One region of the Variovorax sp. UC122_21 genome, then DNA from elsewhere that is predicted to be linked to it. Evidence: riboswitches for the same ligand, from Rfam matches in the RefSeq annotation. Region 1 holds a riboswitch; the other holds the start of a gene.
The links. Region 1 has a riboswitch for ZMP and ZTP ahead of ACHMXE_RS12135 (tetrahydrofolate dehydrogenase/cyclohydrolase catalytic domain-containing protein). Riboswitches for the same ligand answer to the same signal wherever they lie in the genome.
Positions count from the first base shown of each region.

Region 2: another riboswitch for ZMP and ZTP. It lies ahead of glyA (serine hydroxymethyltransferase); the one in region 1 lies ahead of ACHMXE_RS12135 (tetrahydrofolate dehydrogenase/cyclohydrolase catalytic domain-containing protein).

Region 1 is NZ_CP172003.1:2,440,854-2,449,655, forward strand. It holds gene ACHMXE_RS12110 (AraC family transcriptional regulator) at 1-3, opposite strand, end outside; gene ACHMXE_RS12115 (fumarylacetoacetate hydrolase family protein) at 189-1,058, shown strand; gene ACHMXE_RS12120 (alpha/beta fold hydrolase) at 1,069-1,857, shown strand; gene ACHMXE_RS12125 (amidohydrolase family protein) at 1,919-3,259, shown strand; gene ACHMXE_RS12130 (hybrid sensor histidine kinase/response regulator) at 3,426-5,276, shown strand; gene ACHMXE_RS12135 (tetrahydrofolate dehydrogenase/cyclohydrolase catalytic domain-containing protein) at 5,273-6,127, opposite strand; ZMP/ZTP riboswitch at 6,231-6,311, opposite strand; gene ACHMXE_RS12140 (class I adenylate-forming enzyme family protein) at 6,316-7,905, opposite strand; gene ACHMXE_RS12145 (SDR family oxidoreductase) at 7,943-8,764, opposite strand.
Region 2 is NZ_CP172004.1:2,697,402-2,706,203, reverse strand. It holds gene ACHMXE_RS25065 (DUF748 domain-containing protein) at 1-3,338, opposite strand, end outside; gene ACHMXE_RS25060 (transglycosylase SLT domain-containing protein) at 3,937-4,803, shown strand; ZMP/ZTP riboswitch at 4,848-4,982, shown strand; gene glyA (serine hydroxymethyltransferase) at 5,024-6,268, shown strand; gene nrdR (transcriptional regulator NrdR) at 6,293-6,736, shown strand; gene ACHMXE_RS25045 (GspH/FimT family pseudopilin) at 6,767-7,315, opposite strand; gene ACHMXE_RS25040 (type IV pilin protein) at 7,312-7,740, opposite strand; gene ACHMXE_RS25035 (pilus assembly protein) at 7,737-8,802, opposite strand, start outside.

The DNA of each region.
Region 1 (8,802 bases):
CATCTGTCTGCTTCATCGAGGTGGTTTGCGGCGATTGTTCCTTCCCGGCTCCGAGACCGGCACCGTGCCTCGGGTAAGTCCTTAGGAGGGCACCAGACGATTCGATACGCCGCCGGATCGACCGATAAGCGGCGTGGGCTTGCCATTCCTAAAGTTGCCGCATCGCCACAACACAGGAGCAAAGCTTCATGCGAATCGCCACTTTCACGAGCGAAGGCCACCGCAAGGTCGGGCTCGTCTCCGTCGACGGGAAGACCATTACCCCGCTGCAACTCACGCAGGTCCAGGCCGACAGCGGCGTGCTGACGCTGATCCAAGCCCTCGCCGAAGGTGGATCGCTCCCGGAGCCGGCCGGCCCCGCGGTCGAACTGGGCGATGTGGTGCTCGATGCGCCGCTGCCCAAGCCTCGCCGCAACCTCTGGTGCGTGGGTCGCAACTACCATGCGCACGCCAAGGAACTGGCTGCCTCGGTGTTCAAGGACAACACGACCAGGACAGACGAGTGGCCCATCGTCTTCACCAAGGTGCCCGAGTGCGTCGTGGGCCCGCATGACGACGTGCTCGTTCCTGCCGAGATCTCCACGCAGATCGACTACGAAGCCGAACTGGCCGTCGTGATCGGCAAGGGCGGCAAGAACATCACGCGCGCCGCCGCGACGTCGCATGTGTTCGGCTACACGGTCGTCAACGACGTGACCGCGCGCGATGTGCAGATGCGCCACGGCCAGTGGGACCTGGGCAAGTCTTTCGACACCTTCTGCCCAATGGGCCCGTGGATCGTCACCGCCGACGAGTTCGACGGCACAAGGACGCGCGTGCGCTGCTGGGTCAATGGCGAATTGCGCCAGGACGGTCCGACCGAGAACATGATCTTCGACATTCCCACGCTGATCGAGACCATCTCGCGCGGCATCACGCTCTACCCCGGCGACGTCATCGCGACCGGTACGCCGGCCGGCGTGGGCATGGGCATGAGTCCGCCGCGTTACCTGCGCGCCGGCGACGTGGTGCGCGTGGAGATCGACCGGCTCGGCGCCATCGAGAACAAGTTCGTCTGAAGGGCTGCGCATGACGACTCGAGTTCTGAACGACCTGGCCGTCGAGATCGACGGCACCGGCGACGCGCTGCTGTGCATCCACGGGCTCGGCGGCTCCTCGAACAACTGGACGCCCCTGTTGCCGGTGCTCCGCGGTTTTCGTTGCATCAGGCCCGATCTTCCAGGAAGCGCGAGGTCACCGCTGCCGCAAGACGGCAAGGCGCTGTCGATCGAGCGCTACGTGGACGCGATGGTGGGGCTGCTCTCGGCGCTCGACATCGGATCGGTCCATGTCATAGCCCACTCGATGGGCACGATCGTCGCTCAACACCTGGCGCTTCGCCGTCCCGGCACGGTGAAATCGCTGGTGCTCTTCGGCCCGCTGGCCGAGCCTCCCGATGCCGCCCGCCCCAACATCGCAGCCCGTGCCGACGCGGCGCGAGGCGGTGTGGCCGCCATGCAGGAGATCGCCGATGCCATCGTGAAGGGCGCGACGAGCACGTCGACGAAGGAACAGCGGCCGGCGGTGCTCGCACTGGTGCGGGAGAGCGTGATGCGCCAGTCGCCCGAGGGTTATGCGCAAAGCTGCGCGGCGCTCGCCGATGCGCAGTCGGCCGCGCTCGAACGCCTGGATGTGCCCACCCTGCTGGTTACCGGCGATCAGGATGGCGTGGCGCCGCCGCACAACGTCCGCGCCATGCAGGAGCGCATCGCGGGCAGCCGCGTCGTCGTGCTCGACGGATGCGGCCACTGGACGACCTTCGAACAACCGCAGCGCTGCGCACGAGAAATCGAAGCCTTCTACGCGGCACTGCGCTGAGACGGCGCCAGGCGCCATTCCACAACCCCATGGCCGGCAGCGCATGCCGGAGGAGACAACGATGACCCGTATTGCATTCACCAACGTTCGCATCTTCGACGGCTCGGGCGAGGACCCCTACACCGGCGACCTTCTCGTGGAGGGAAAGCGCATCGTGGAAGTCGCGCGCTTCCCCCAGCGGGTGAGCACCGATGACGCGCGCGTGATCGACGGCAAAGGCCGCTTTCTCATGCCCGGCATGACCGAGGCCCACACGCATTTCTCGTGGAACGACCAGCCGTCGCTCGCGGCCATCCAGTTCATGCCGCCCGAGGAGCACATGCTTTGGTGCGTGCGCGTGGCCAAGCGCTACCTCGACATGGGGTGGACCTCCGCGATCGGCGCCGCAGCGGCCAAGCCGCGGCTGGACGTGGTCTTGCGCAACGCCATCGACGCGGGCGAGTTCCCCGGCCCGCGCTACCTGGCCGGCAGCCAGGAGATCACCACCATCGGCGCGCTGGGCGACAACACGCTGCCGCACATGAAGTTCGAAGAACTCAGTTTCGGCAGTGTCTGCAGCGGTCCCGAGGAGATCCGCAAGTCGGCCCGCACCTTCATCAAGTACGGCGTGGACCACCTGAAGATCAATCTGTCGGGTGAGTACATCGCCGGCCTGCCCGCGGAGATGTCGCCGTTCGCCGAAGACGAGGTCGCCATGCTGGCGCAGGAAGCCAAGCGCTATGGCAAGCGCATGGCCGCGCATGCGCGCTCCAGCGAGTCGGTCAAGCAGTGCGTGCGCCACGGCATCGAGATGGTCTACCACGCCAGCTTTGCCGATTCGGAAGCGCTTGACATGCTCGAGGCGGCCAGGGACCGGCACTTCGTCGCACCGGGCATCGGCTGGCTCATTCGCACGACCTACAACGCGGCCGAGTACGGCATCACGGAGGCGGTCGCCACGCAGATGGGCTACAAGCGCGAACTGGAGATCGCATCGGCGTCGCTGCGCGAGATGCACAAGCGCGGCATTCGCATCCTGCCGGGCGGCGACTATGGATTCGCGTGGATGCCGCACGGCACCAATGCCAACGACCTCCAGTACTTCGTCGACTACATCGGCATGACACCCAAGGAGGCACTGATGGCTGCGACGCGGCTGGGCGGACAGATCATGCTGCGGCCCGACGAACTGGGGCGCTTGAAGGCCGGCTTTCTCGCCGACATCGTCCTGGTGGACGGTGACCCGCTGCAAGACCTGTCGCTGCTGACGGACCCGGCCAAGGTGCAACTGGTGATGAAGGATGGCGTAATTCACAAGGACTGCGCAACCCCGGTACCGCCGCACGCGGCCCTGCACCTCGACGGCGGCGACACGCCATTGCAGGAACAGGGCGTCAAGGAGGCGCTGGCCGAGATGCACTGAGGTCGGCTGGCGATCCGTGCCAGGGTCAGGAACGCCTCGCTGTTCGGCTCGGCCGTGATGAGCCGGCGTGCTTCCTCGATTGCGTTCATGGAGGAGCGGCAAGGGTCGGGCGAGCACCGCGCCTCCGGCGGCCGGACGCGCTGGAACGGCCCTTACACTGCCGCCCATGCGTACGCCCGGCGCCACCTCCACCCCGTCGGGCCCCGTGCCCGGGCCTGCCGATTCCCACGCCCAACTGGTCCGCGAACGCCTGCTGCGCCGCATGTTCGTGATGGGCCCGCCCACGGTGCTGACGGCACTGGCCTCGGCGATCGCGATGGCCGGCGTGTTCTTCTGGATGACGCGCGGCTTCGGCGCGCTGGCGTGGGGCGTCGCGATCTGCACGCTGCTGTGCCTGCGGCTGGTGTTCATGCGCTGGAACGCGCGCCTCTACCCCGAGCCCGAGTTCACGCTGCGTCAGCCCGAGGGCGCGTGGCGCTTCATGCTGCCGCTGGGCGCCTACATGTCGATGTGGACGCTGGCGCCCTGGGCGCTGATGCCGCCGGGCACCGAGTCGCCGATGCGCATCCTGATCCTGCTGCTGGGCATGTTCGCGGTGCTCATGGGCTCGGTGCCGGTGATCGCCACCTGGCGCGCGATGGTGCCCGTGGTCACGATTCCGCTCACGCTGGGGGTGGTCACGCGCTTCGCCTGGATGGGCGGCACCGATGGCTGGTTCACCTGCGTGGTCGGCCTGCTGTTCGGCGGCTCGATGGCGCGCTATGCGCTGTCGCAGCACCAGCTGATCCGGCGCAGCCTGTCGGACCAGATCGACAAGGAACTGCTGAGCGAGCAGCTGCTGCGCCAGTCCTTCGAACTGCAGCGGCTCAACCGCGAGCGCAGCCGCTTCTTCGCCTCGGCCAGCCACGACCTGCGCCAGCCGGTGCATGCGCTGGCGCTGTTCTCGCGCTCGCTGGAGCGCGACCTCGCCGACCATCCGCTGGCCCCCGTGGCCAGCCGCGTGGTGCAGGCCACCGACGCGGTGAGCGGCCTGCTCAACGCGATGCTCGACATCTCGAAGATCGACGCGGGCACGGTGGTGCCGCAGCCGGTGCGGATGGCGGTGGACCCGCTGTTCCTGCGGCTGTCGCAGATCTTCGAGCCGCGCACCCAGCAGGCGGGCCTCGCGCTGCGCTTCCACACCGCGCCCGAATGGCTGCAGACCGATGGCGACCTGCTGCTGCGCGTGCTGACCAACTTCGTCGACAACGCGCTCAAGTACACGCGCCAGGGCGGCATCCTCGTGAGCGCGCGGCCTCGCGGCGACCGCCTGCGGCTGGCCGTATGGGACACCGGCCTGGGCATCGCGCCCGAGCACCTGCCCCATGTGTTCGACGAGTTCTACCAGGTCGACAACCCGCAGCGCGACGTCGCGCGTGGCCTGGGCATCGGGCTGGCGATCGTCAAGCGGCTGGTGGACCTGCTCGGCGGCGATATCGGCGTGCGCTCGCGGCTCGGCCGCGGCAGCGTGTTCTGGGTCGACCTGCCGCGCCGCCCGCCCGTGCCCAGCGCCTTGCCCGCCGCGCCCGCGGCCGTGCCCGATACCGCGCAGGCCGATACCACCGAGCTGCCGCTGGTGCCGCCGCGCGTGCTGCTGCTCGACGACGAGCAGCCGGTGGGCGAGGCGGTGCGCATGTGGCTCGCGCCCTACTGCGAGCGCATCGAGATCACCTGCCGCCTCGCCGATGCCAGCTCGCAGGTGCGCGCCACGCCCGACGGCTTCGACGCCTTCCTCATCGACTTCCGGCTCGCCGATCCGCAGGACGGCATCGAGGCGACCGAGGAACTGCGCCGACTCGCCGGCCGCCGCGTGCCCACGATCCTGGTCACGGGCGATACCGATCCCGAGCGCGTGCGCGCGGCCTATGCCAGCGGGCTGGTCGTGATGTTCAAGCCGGTGCAGCCGGAGGTGCTGTTGCGCACGCTGCACCAGATCATTCGCGGAGAGCAGGACGAGCGCGGCGAGCGGCACGGCTAGGCTGCACGCTCCGCCGCCTCCAGCGTCTGCGAGATCAGCGTCGAGATCGTCATCGGCCCCACGCCGCCCGGCACTGGCGTGAGCGCCGCGCAGCGCTCGAACAGTCCCTCGGTCTCGATGTCGCCGATGCCACCCTCGTGGTAGCCGGCATCGATGACGATGGCGCCGTCGCGGATCCAGTCGACCCGGATGAAGCGCGGCCGGCCGACGGCGCCGACGATGACCTCGGCGCGCCGCACCTCGTCGGCGAGGTTCGCGGTCTTCGAGTGGCACACGGTCACCGTCGCATCGGCGTTCAGCAGCATCATCGCCAGCGGCTTGCCGAGGATCGGGCTGCGGCCGACCACCACCGCGCGCTTGCCGGCGAGGCCGATGCCGTAGTGCGCGAGCAGCCGCATGATGCCCGCGGGCGTCGCCGAGCCGAAGGCGGGCTGGCCCAATGCCATCCGGCCGAAGCCGTGGCTGGTGACGCCGTCCACGTCCTTGCGGATCGCGATGCGGTCGAAGCACTGCCGCTCGTCCACCTGCGCGGGAACGGGATGCTGCAGCAGGATGCCATGCACCTGTTCGTCGGCGTTCAGTGCATCGATCTCGCGCAGCACGTCCGCGGTGGTCGCGCGCGCATCGAGCGTCACGACGCGCGAGTCCATGCCGACGCGGCGGCAGGCATTGCCCTTCATCCGGACGTAGGTCGCGGACGAGGGATCGTCGCCGACCAGGAGGGTGGCGAGGATGGGGGTGCGTTCGCCGGTCCTCGCCTTCAGTGCGAAGACCCGCTGTCGCAGCGCCTCCTCGTTCGCGGTGGCGACCGACTTGCCGTCGAGCAGGATGCAGGGCGTCGGGGCGGTCATCGCGCACCTCCCAGGCGGAAGGGCGAAAGCCGTGGACGGGAAGGGATGCGCCGGTACGGGGCGGGCATGCGGACACTCATCGTCGGAACTCCTGAAAAGACGACTGACATGCCCAGGCGATCGGCGTGACGATGGCCGCGCTCCCCGATGGTGCTCCATCCGTTCGCCAGTTGCGCGGCGGCTCGATCTTAGCGAAGCACGGCGTCCGGCGCGAACAGCTCCAGGTGCCCGCTGCGCAGCTGGAACTTCTGCACCTTGCCCGTCGGCGTCATCGGCAGCGCGTCGACGAAGCGGATCGACTTCGGCACCTCGAAGCGGCCCAGGCGCTCGCGGCAGAAGGCCAGCAGCTCGTCCTCGCCGCAGGCTTCGGCGGCGGGGCGCCGCACCACGAAGGCCGCGACCGCCTCGCCCCAGTGCGGATGCGGCAGGCCGACCACGGCCGCGGCGCCCACCGCGGGATGGGCCAGCAGCACCGCCTCGAGCTTGATGCTCGAGACGTTCTCGCCGCCGGACTTGATCATGTCCTTCTTGCGGTCGAGGAACAGCATCTGCCCGTCGGCCTCGAACATGCCGATGTCGCCCGTGTGGTGCCAGCCGAAGCGGCGCGCCGCGGCCGTGGCCTCGGGGTCCTTGATGTAGCCGAGGAAGACGTTGGGGCCGCGATGGACGATCTCGCCGATCTCGCCCGGCCCGAGCAGCCGGCCGTCGTCGTCCATCACCGCGGTTTCCACGCCCGCCACCGACATGCCCCAGCAGTTGCCGTCCTTGCCGGGATGGTCGCTCGCGCGGTAGACCATGGTCGGCGGGTACATCTCGGTCTGGCCGGTGCCCAGGCGCACGTCGGCGCACATGTCGCTGCGGATCTGCGCGAGCAGGTTCTTCGGTATCGGCGCCAGGCCGTACATGCACAGGCGCAGCGACGACAGATCGGTGGCGGGGCGCTGCGGATGCTTCATCAGCGCGTCGTACATCATCGGCAGGCACGACAGCCAGCTGATGCGCTCGCGCTCGATCGCCGCCAGCATGGCCGCGGGATCGAAGCCGCTGGCCAGCCAGATCGTGGCGCCGGTCAGCAGCGCGCCCATGCTGATGGTGTGCTGCGCGCAATGGAACAGCGGCAGCACCGAGCCGACCACGTCGTGTTCGGTGGCCTCGAAGCTCTGCGCGCAGCTCAGCAGCGCGCCGTGCACCGAGCGGTGCGAATGCATCACGCCCTTCTGCTTGCCGGTGGTGCCGCTGGTGTACATGATCAGCGCGAGCTCGTCGTCGCCGCCCGGCGCGCCCAGCGGCTGGGCGGGCGCGCGCGAGGCCAGTGCGTCGAAGGGCAGGGTGCCCTCCGGGGCGGGTTGCGTGCCGCCGATCACCACCGTCAGCAGGCCCAGGCGCTCGATCAGCGCGCGCAGCGCCGGCACGGCGAGCAGCGGCGCATCGATGAAGACGGCGCCGACCTCGGCATGGCTCAGCACATGCTCGATAGCGGCCGCATCGAGCTGCACGTTGACCGGCACCCAGACATTGCCGGACTTGTGGATGGCCTGGATCGCGCTCAGGTGCTCGATCGAGTTGAGGCACAGGGTCGCGATGCGGTGGCCCGTGAACCCCTGGTCGCGCAGCGCCTCGCCGACGCGCTCGCTGCCCGCGTCGAGTTCGGCGAAGCCGATGCGCCGCTCGCCCTGGATCACGGCGGTCTTGTCGGGATGGCGGCGGGCGCCGCGGCGCACGATGTCGGCGAGGGACACGCGCGCGATGGCCGCGCGTTCGGGGTCGATGGTCTGCATGCGAGGGTCTCCTGAAGGGGGCGAAGCGAAGAGGGGGTCACGGTTCCACGAAGAAGTCGATCAGCGGCTCGACGCCCGGCGTCACGAGGTAGGGCCCGAAGTCGGTGATACCGGCCTCGCGCAGCACCTGCTCGTCGAGCAGCAGCTGGCCCGTGAGCTCGCGGCTCGGCCGGGTCAGGATGTGCCAGGCGGCATCGGCCATGACGGCCGGCACGCGCGCCTGGCCCGCCACCTCCGGCGCCGCGATGCGCAGCGCGCTGGTGGCGATCACGGTGCGCGGCCACAGCGAGTTGCTCGCGATGCCGCGTTCGCGCAGTTCCTCGGCCAGGCCGCGGCTCAGCATGCTCATCGCGTACTTCGAGGTGGTGTAGGCCGCATGGCGCGCGAACCACTTGGGGTTCAGGTCCAGCGGCGGCGACAGCGTCAGGATGTGCGGATTGGCCGCCTTCTCGAGGTGCGGCAGGCAGGCCTGCGCGCAGAGGTAGCTGCCGCGCGCATTGATCTCGAACATCAGGTCGTAGCGCTTCATCGGCGTGCGCTCCACCGTCTCGAGGTGGATCGCGCTGGCGTTGTTGACCAGGATGTCGATGCCGCCGAAGCGCGCCACGGCGGCATCGACGGCGGCGCGGACCTGGGTCTCGTCGCGCACGTCGACCACCACCGCGAGCGCCTGGCCGCCGGCCGCGACGATCTCCTCGGCGGCGCTGTGGATGGTGCCCGGCAGGCGTGGATCGGCCGTCGCCGTCTTGGCCGCGACCACGATGTTGGCGCCGTCGCGCGCGGCCCGCAGCGCGATGGCCTTGCCGATGCCGCGGCTCGCGCCGGTGACGAAAAGGGTCTTGGATTTGAGGGAAGGCATGCACGCTCCGGAGACGCGATCTCCGATCGCGGGATGCG
Region 2 (8,802 bases), on a different replicon from region 1:
AAGGTGATGGTGCTCGACTCGCTGCTGCCGCCGCCGCCCAGGCCGCCGGTCAGCAGGCTGAACGGCGCGGTCACGGCCTTCACGATCAGGTTGACCACCGCCTTGAAGATCAGCGGCCCGATGCTGAACTGCGGGTCGTTGAGCGAGCCGCGCAGCGGCAGGTCGACGTCGATCACGCCGTTGCGGTCGGCCAGCAGCGCCACTGCGAGCTTGACCGGCAGGCTGTCGGGCGCGCCGGCGACCTCCTCGCCGAACTGCAGCTGGTTGAGCACCAGCTTGTTGGTGGCGGTGAGCTGGCCATCGGGCGCGATCTTGTAGTTGACGTCCATGCTCATCTTGCCGCGCTCGATGCCGTGGCCGGCGTAGCGCACGGAATACGGCGACAGCGGCGCGAGGTCGAGGTCGCGCATCTTCGCGGTGATGTCGAGCTCGAGCGGCTTGGCCAGCGGATTGAGCTTGCCGGTGATCTCGAGCGCCGCGGTCTGCTGCGCCTTGCCGCGCAGTTCGAGCTCGGCCAGCGCGGGCCGGCCGCCCTGCCCGTTCGGCGGGTTCGAGGAGAAGGAACTGAGCTTGCCGGTCAGCTCGCTGAGGTCGGCCGAGTAGTTGGGCTTGACGAACAGGTCGGTGAAGTCGATCTTGCCGTTGACCAGGCTCATCGGGCCGAAGTTGATGACCGGCGCCGGGCCGCCCGGCGCGGCGGGCGCGGCCTGGGCCACCGCGGCGGGCGCGGAGGCCGGCGCCGCCGGCGTGGCGGCGCCGCCGACCATCAGCTCGGCCGGCACCGGCGCGCCACCCGCGGGCCGCTCGGGTCCGCGCGTGGTGGTGGTCGTGCCGCCCAGGTTGCGGCGTGAACGGGTCTCGGCCGTCGTGGCCGCGGCGGCCTTGGACTCGGCCTCGCCCTTCTTCGTGAGGCTCAGCAGGTTGAGCTGGCCGCTGGGGTCGATGATGACCCGGGCGAAGAAGTCGGTCAGCGTGGTCTCGCGCACGTCGACGGTGGGCGCGGCGTTGGGCGCCAGGCCGACCTGCAGGCCGCGCAGGCTCAGCGTCTTCCAGCTCAGCAGCTGGTTGTCGCCGCGGTCGAAGCCCGGCGACTGGGTCAGCGAGACGCTGTTGGCGCGGAAGTCGTCGAGCGCGGTGTCGCCCGCGAGCTTGACGGTCATGCCCGCCGGAGCCGTCGCGTAGTTCACGCTGCCGCGGTAGCTGACGAAGGCCCGGCGGATGTCGACGTTGAGCGCGTCGGCGTAGTAGGCCTTGAAGGCATGGGCCGGGAACGAGGCCACCTCGAGCCGGCCCTCGGCGGCCAGCGGCTTGAGCACGATGTGGCCCTTGTAGTCGAAGCGGCCCGGGTCGGCGCGGCGGCCCGAGCCGATGCGGCCCGACACCTGCAGCGGCGACTTGGTGGCGGTCTCGGGCGCGAGCTTCTCGGCATTGAGCTTGAAGGCCGTGATCTCGACCGCGACCGGCGTGGCGCTGGCCTTGTCGGCGTACGAGAGGCTGCCGTTGTCGACCGCGAACGTGCCGACGGTCAGCGCCCAGGGCTTGGTGTTGGCGCCCGGGGGTGCCGATTCGGGGCCGCTGCCGGCCGGCTTGGGCGCCGCCACCTTGGCCTCGGCTTCGGGCTTGCCGCCCGCGGCGGCCGGCGTCTTGAGCCAGCGCTCGAACATCCAGCGCTTCTCGCTGTCGCGCTCGATGCTGACCTTGGGATTGGTGGCGGTGAACGAGCCCACGGCCAGCGTGTGCTTCGCCATGTCGACCTCGGTATCGCGCAGTTCGAAGCGGCCGACGCTCGCGAGCGCGGTCTTGGCCTGGGTCAGCGCGAGGTTGTCGGCCGCCACCCGCTTGGCCTTGAAGCGCAGGTCGGGCGGAGCCCAGGCGATGCCGATCTCGCCGCTGAGCTTGCCGTCGAGCGTGGGCTCGAGGCTGTTGGCCAGATAGGGCGCGGCCAGCGAGAGCGGCAGCGCCTCGACCTCGGTCTGCACCTCGGCCGCCTTGTCGGTGCCGCTGCCCTTGAACTTGAGCGTGGCGCCGCCGACCTCGGTGCTGCCGCTGAACTGGGCCGGCTTCTCCATCGGCCAGGTCAGGGCCGTGACGTCGATGCCGAGCGCGCTGACGTCGATCGCCGCGCCGGGCTGCACGGTCTCGTCGCGCCAGCCGATGCGCCCGCCGCTCAGGGCGATCTTGTCGACCTGGACCTTGAGCGCGGGCTTGGGTGCTGCCGCGCCAGCGGCGCCGCTGGCGGCACTGGCGGACGAAGCGGGCGGTGCCGGCGGCTTGGCCGCGACCACCTTCTCGGTCTTGCCCGTGGTCGGATCGCGCGCCATCAGATTGAGCTGGCCCGAGGCATCGCGCGCCACGACCAGCTGCGGGCTCGCGAGCGCGACCTCGCTCAGATGGAACACCGATTCGAGCGGCCGCACGTCGGCCAGCGCGAGCTTGAGCGAGTCGAAGGCCAGCAGGTCGCGCCCGCGCGCGTCGGCGAGCTTGGCGCCGTGCGCCTCGACCGTGCCGGTGACCTTGAGGCCGACCGTGCTGGCCTGCTGGAAGTCGATCTTGAGGTCGGCGTCGAGGCTGCCGGCCTGCAGCTGAACCGGCAGGCCGCCCGGGATGTAGCCCAGGTACGGCGCGAGGTCGAGCCCCTTGAACTGCACGTGGGCGTCGGTCTTGCGGCTGGCGGCGAAAGGCGTGGTCAGCGCGGCCGAGTCGAACTTGCTGCCGTTGAGCGCGAAGGCGAGCTTGGGCTCGGTGTTGACCTCGCGTTGCGAGGCCAGGTTGCTGAGGAACGGCACCTTGAGCACGAAGTCGCGCAGTTCATGGCGGCGCTTGACGGTCTGGTCGTCGAAATCGACCGCGCCCTCGGTGATCGCGATGTTGTAGATGGCGAAGCGCGCGGGCTCGGCCTTGGGGTCGGGCGGCGGGCCGGAGGCCAGCCTGGCGAGGATGTCGTCGATGTCGTACTTGCCGTCGGCCTGGTGGGTCAGCAGGATGGCCGGCGCTTCCACCGTCACCGCGTCGATCACGGGCGCGAGCCGGAACATCGACTGCAGCTCGGCATCGGCATAGATGCGCCGCACCACGACCTGGTTGCCCTTGCCGTCGGCGGTGGCGATGCGCAGGTTGTTGAGCGTGAGCTCGAGGGTCCAGGGCTTGAAGCCGATGCGCTCCACGGTGACCTGGCGGCCCAGCTTCTCGCTGGCGATCTTCTGCAGCTGGCTCTTGGCGATCGGCGGCACCGCCAGCCAGGCCAGGACCCAGAGGCCGAGAAGCACGAGCAGTGCCACGATCCCGCGTCGCACCCATTTGTTCTTTCTTAAGCTTTGTATCGAGGCGGCAGCATTCATTCGCGCGAGTGTGCCCCAAACAAGTGGCATGCCAGAAGCAAGAAAGCCCGGCGACGCGACGAATGTCATGTCACCGGGCTTGATGGCGGGCATACGACCCATTGCCATCGTTTCGCTCGACCGGAAGTCGATGGTTCCGGTCGTGCTGGCGGCAGAGATTGCCGCCGTGGTTCCTCCGCCGTTCCGGCCCCGGTTCGCACCGCGACCGCCTGGCTTCGGAAAGCACCTGAAAACCTCAGGCCCGTTCAGCTTAGGCGGCCCGACACGGCTTTTCAAACCCGAAATCGCAAGGGATTTCCCTTAAGAAAGACGCGGTCCCCGCGGTCGGTTTGAAACATTTGTTCGACACTTTTAAGAATTAAGACGGAATTCCTTATGCTTGACCGGGTATTTAGCAACGATAGAATCCCGCCTGCTCCGGACGCCCGACGCGACGGAGCCACCCTGTATCCGCTGCCGACTCCCCCCGGCTTGATCAGGCGGCCGCGCACCTCATCCCTCCAGCGCGGAACCTGATTGGTACCAATCCAAGCGCCGCTGCCTCCATCCCACCGCCCTTCCCGGCGCTGCGACAGGTGCCGCACAGAAAGGAAGAGCGATGAACAAGGCGTTTGATGCCACGGCCCGCGGGCTGAGGACCTTCGTGTCCGATGCGGCAGACGGCTTTTTTGAAATCACGCACAACGGTTTCGCCCTGCTGGGCCTGGCCATCGTGTTCGCGGCCCTCGCCCTCGTGGCGCGGCCCGACCTGCGCCATCAAGGCGAGGAACAGCTCATGGGCTGGCTGCAGTCGCGCAAACCCGCGCCCGAAGCCACCGACCTCGAGCCGACCGCGATCGAGCGCACGACGGCCGCGAGCCCCGGCGACCTGCCCAAGCAGCAGGCCGCCGTGGCTTACTGGCTCAGCAAGAAGTACCGCGTCGCGGCCGAGCCGCTGAGCGTGCTCGTGGCCGAGGCCTACAACATCGGCAAGCACACCAAGCTCGACCCGACGCTGATCCTCGCGATCATGGCGGTCGAGTCCAGCTTCAACCCGTTCGCGCAGAGCCAGGTCGGCGCGCAGGGGCTGATGCAGGTCATGACCCGCGTGCACGGCGACAAGTACGAACCGGCCGGCGGCACGCTGACCGCCTTCGACCCCGTGACCAACATGCGGGTCGGCGTGAAGGTGCTGCAGGAATGCATCGCCCGCGCCGGGTCGCTCGAAGGCGGCCTGCGCTACTACGTGGGCGCGGCCAACCTCGAGGACGACGGCGGCTATGCGGGCAAGGTGATGGCCGAGCGCGAGCGCCTGCTGCAGGTGGCCAGCGGCCGCGCGCCCTCGCCGTTCGCGCCGACGCCGCCGGTGCTGCGCCCGCAGCCGCTGCCGCTGCCGGTGGTGGCCCCGGCCAAGCCCGACGAGGCGACCGAGCCGGCCAATGGCCCGACGCCGCCGAAGGTGGCGCTGCTGTCGGCCGTGTCCTGAATCTCCTTTCGCCCGCCGCCGGGCCGGCCCGATCCGCTACACTCGAGCGGGTACGCGACTGGCGATAGGCGCGGTGCCGACAAGGCGCCCGCGCTGACGTGGACTACCACTGGGAAGCGTACCGCCCGCGACGTCGCTCCAGACGCGCGGGCGATCAGCCGTTCGCCTGGGCAGCCCTTGTTTGGTTGAAGAACAAGGACCTCGTCTTCAAAGGACTGCCATGTACCAACGCAACAATCTGGTCGAACAGACCGATCCCGAAATCTGGGCTGCCATCCAGGCCGAAAACGCGCGCCAGGAACACCACATCGAGTTGATCGCGAGCGAGAACTACGCCTCGCCGGCCGTCATGGCCGCGCAGGGCTCGCAGCTCACCAACAAGTACGCCGAGGGCTACCCGGGCAAGCGCTACTACGGCGGCTGCGAGCACGTCGACGTGGCCGAGCAGCTGGCCATCGACCGCGTGAAGCAGATCTTCGGCGCCGAAGCGGCCAACGTGCAGCCCCATTGCGGCGCCTCGGCCAACGAGGCCGTGCTGCTGGCCTTCCTCAAGCCCGGCGACACCATCATGGGCATGAGCCTGGCCGAAGGCGGCCACCTGACCCACGGCATGCCCCTCAACATGAGCGGCAAGTGGTTCAACGTGGTGAGCTACGGCCTGGACGCCAACGAAGCCATCGACTACGACGCGATGGAACGCAAGGCGCACGAGCACCAGCCCAAGCTGATCATCGCGGGCGCCTCGGCCTACTCGCTGCGCATCGATTTCGAGCGCTTCGCCAAGGTGGCCAAGGACGTCGGCGCGATCTTCATGGTCGACATCGCCCACTACGCCGGCCTGGTGGCCGCGGGCGTCTACCCGAACCCGGTGCCGCACGCCGACATCGTGACCTCGACCACCCACAAGAGCCTGCGCGGCCCGCGCGGCGGCATCATCCTGATGAAGTCGCAGCACGAGAAGGCGATCAACAGCGCGATCTTCCCCGGCCTGCAAGGCGGCCCGCTGATGCACGTGATCGCCGCCAAGGCGGTGGCCTTCAAGGAAGCGCTGTCGCCCGAGTTCAAGTCCTACCAGCAACAGGTGGTCAAGAACGCCCAGATCGTGGCCGAAACCCTCACGCAGCGCGGCCTGCGCATCGTGAGCGGACGCACCGAAAGCCACGTGATGCTGGTCGACCTGCGCGCCAAGGGCATCACCGGCAAGGAAGCCGAGGCCGTGCTGGGCAGCGCCCACATGACCATCAACAAGAACGCGATCCCCAACGACCCCGAGAAGCCGATGGTGACCAGCGGCGTGCGTGTCGGCACGCCGGCCATGACCACGCGCGGCTTCAAGGACGAAGAGGCGCGCATCACCGCGAACCTGATCGCCGACGTGCTCGAGAACCCGCGCGATGCCGCGAACATCGACGCCGTGCGCGCCAAGGTCCACGCGCTGACCAGCCGCTTCCCGGTCTACCGCTGAGCCCGAAGAAGAAGCCCTGACCGCATGAAATGCCCTTTTTGCGGTCATCTCGAAACGCAGGTCGTGGAGACCCGCGTTTCGGAAGACGCCGACTTCGTGCGCAGGCGCCGCCAGTGCGGTGCCTGCGACAAGCGCTTCACCACCTACGAGCGCCCCGACGTCAATTTCCCGGTCGTGGTGAAGAAGGACGGCAGCCGCGCCGACTTCGACTCGACCAAGGTCCGTGCCTCGATGATGCTGGCGCTGCGCAAGCGCCCGGTGAGCATCGAGCAGATCGACAACGCGCTGCTGCGCATCGAACAGAAGCTGCTCGCCAGCGGCCTGCGCGAGATCGAGTCGACCAAGGTCGGCGAACTCGTGATGCGCGAGCTCAAGAAGCTCGACAAGGTGGCCTACGTGCGCTTCGCCTCGGTCTACCGCAGCTTCGAGGACGTGGACGAGTTCAGGCAACTGCTGCGCGACATCTGAGTGGCGGGCGCTACCCGCCGCTGCCGGCTGCTACTCGCCGCCCTTTCCGCACACCCCCGTTCCGCATTCCCCCTTCCGATCGGGGTCGCAACTTCGAGGCCGCCCCGACGCCGAGAGGACGATGGCCGCGCGCCGCCCCGTCTCGGCCCTGAACGCGACGCAGCCCGCGCCGAAACCGGCATTGCGCAGGCGCCGCGAGAAGCCGTTGCCGTCGTAGTGCACGCCTTGCGCCAGCCCGTCGCCCAGTTCCTTGTCGATGGCGACGCCCGGCGGGAGCTGGTCGAAGCGGCGCAGCACGCGTGGCGCGCCTTCGCCGCCGGGATCGACGACGATCGCCCAGCCCCCGTCCCAGCCCGCGCCGCCTTCGGGCAGCACGCCGACCGGCTCGCCGCGCCGGATCGCCTCGATCCGCGCCATCGCGAGCGCGCTCATGAAGGCCTGCGACGCGGCTGCCAGCCGCTGATGCAGCAGCAACGCGCGAAAACCCGGCACGCCCACGGCGGCCAGGATGGCGACGATGGCGATCACGGTCAGCAGCTCGATCAGCGTGAGCCCGCGCGCCCTGCCGGATCGCTTCATTGCCAGCACCGCGCCCGCTGCGCGCCATCGCAGCCGCGTCCGCCCGTGCTGTCCAGCCACAGGTTGCCGACCGGCGGGTCCGAGAAGCCGGGCTTGAGCCGCGCGGAAAGCCGCAGACAGTCGTCGAGGCTGCGCTGGCCGTCGCAATGCTCGCTGCGCACGAGGTACTTGCCGCCCTGCCCGCTCTCGGCGGAATCGCCCTCGTAGCGCCGGTAGCGGCCATCGACGGTGAAATGGCGCTCCTGCTGCTGCATCTGCGCGAGCAGCGCCGAGCGCGCCTCGGCGCGCCAGCCGCGGTGCACCGCATCGACGTACGAGGGAAAGGCAATGGCCGCGAGGATGGCGATGATCGCGAGCGCGATCAGCACTTCGATCAGGCTCCAGCCGAGGGCCGCGCCCGCTCGCTGGCCGTGGCGGGCGGTCATGGCCGCCTCCCTTGCGGATCCGGCACCTGCCGCCAGCTGAGACGGCCGGCGCGGCGCGAGACCGTGGCGTCTTCGAGCGGCCGGGTGAGCGACACCGCCTTGCCCTTCATCAGCGTGCCGGGACTGAGGACCGCGAGCCGCCGGGTCTCGGCGCGCCGCCCCGTCGGATCGGCGGCACCGTAGGCGGCGTCGCCCTGCTGGACCACGAAGGGCGCGCCCGGCAGCCCCGCCTCCGAAGGCACGCAGGTGCCGCCCATCGACAGCCCGGTCATCGCGTCGACGGCGCAACTGCGGCCACCGCCTTCGCCGCAGGCCGCCTGCGGCGGGATCAGCGTGTTGAAGAACAGGCGGCCGTCGGCCAGCACGGAGCGCTCGACCTGCCGCTCGCCCTGCTCGCGCGAGGCCGGCAGGTCGAGGTACCAGCCACGCCGCCGTGTCGTCGTGCGATCGAAGGCGCCGTAGACGAAGGACGGGCCTTCGATGACCGTCAGCCCGCCCTCGACGGATCGCGCCTGCCGCGCCATCAACTGGGTGCGCGCCTCGCCGGCGCGGATCGGCGTGCCCGTGTCCTGCACCGCATACACGGTCTGGAGGCCGCGGCGCGCGGCACCGAGGTCCGCCGGCTCGATGAACTGGCCGGTGCCGAATAGCACGACGCTGCCGCCGCCGGGCCCGAGCCCCACCTCCGGCGGCACCGTGATCGGCTGGCGCCGGCTGCCCGCGCCGCCATCCATCGCGACCATCAGCGGCGCCCCGCCGAAGCCCAGTGCGTTGGCTTCGCTCCACGGCGCATCGCGCTCGAAGTCGAACTTCCAGAGATGGCCCTGGGTATCGCCCGCATAGAGCCAGCGGACCGTTCCGTCGTCGGCCGCATGGTCGCCCGGTGCGCTCGCGAGCGCATTGAGCAAGCTGGCATCGGCGGGCCGGGGCAGCAGGATCTTGTGATAGTCGACGCCGCGCCGCCACGGCGTGCCGGCCGGCTTGTCGAGCGACAGCAGGAACAGCGCGGCACGCTTGTCGGCATTGCGGTTGTTGAAGCCCGAGGGCACGACCGCGAACCAG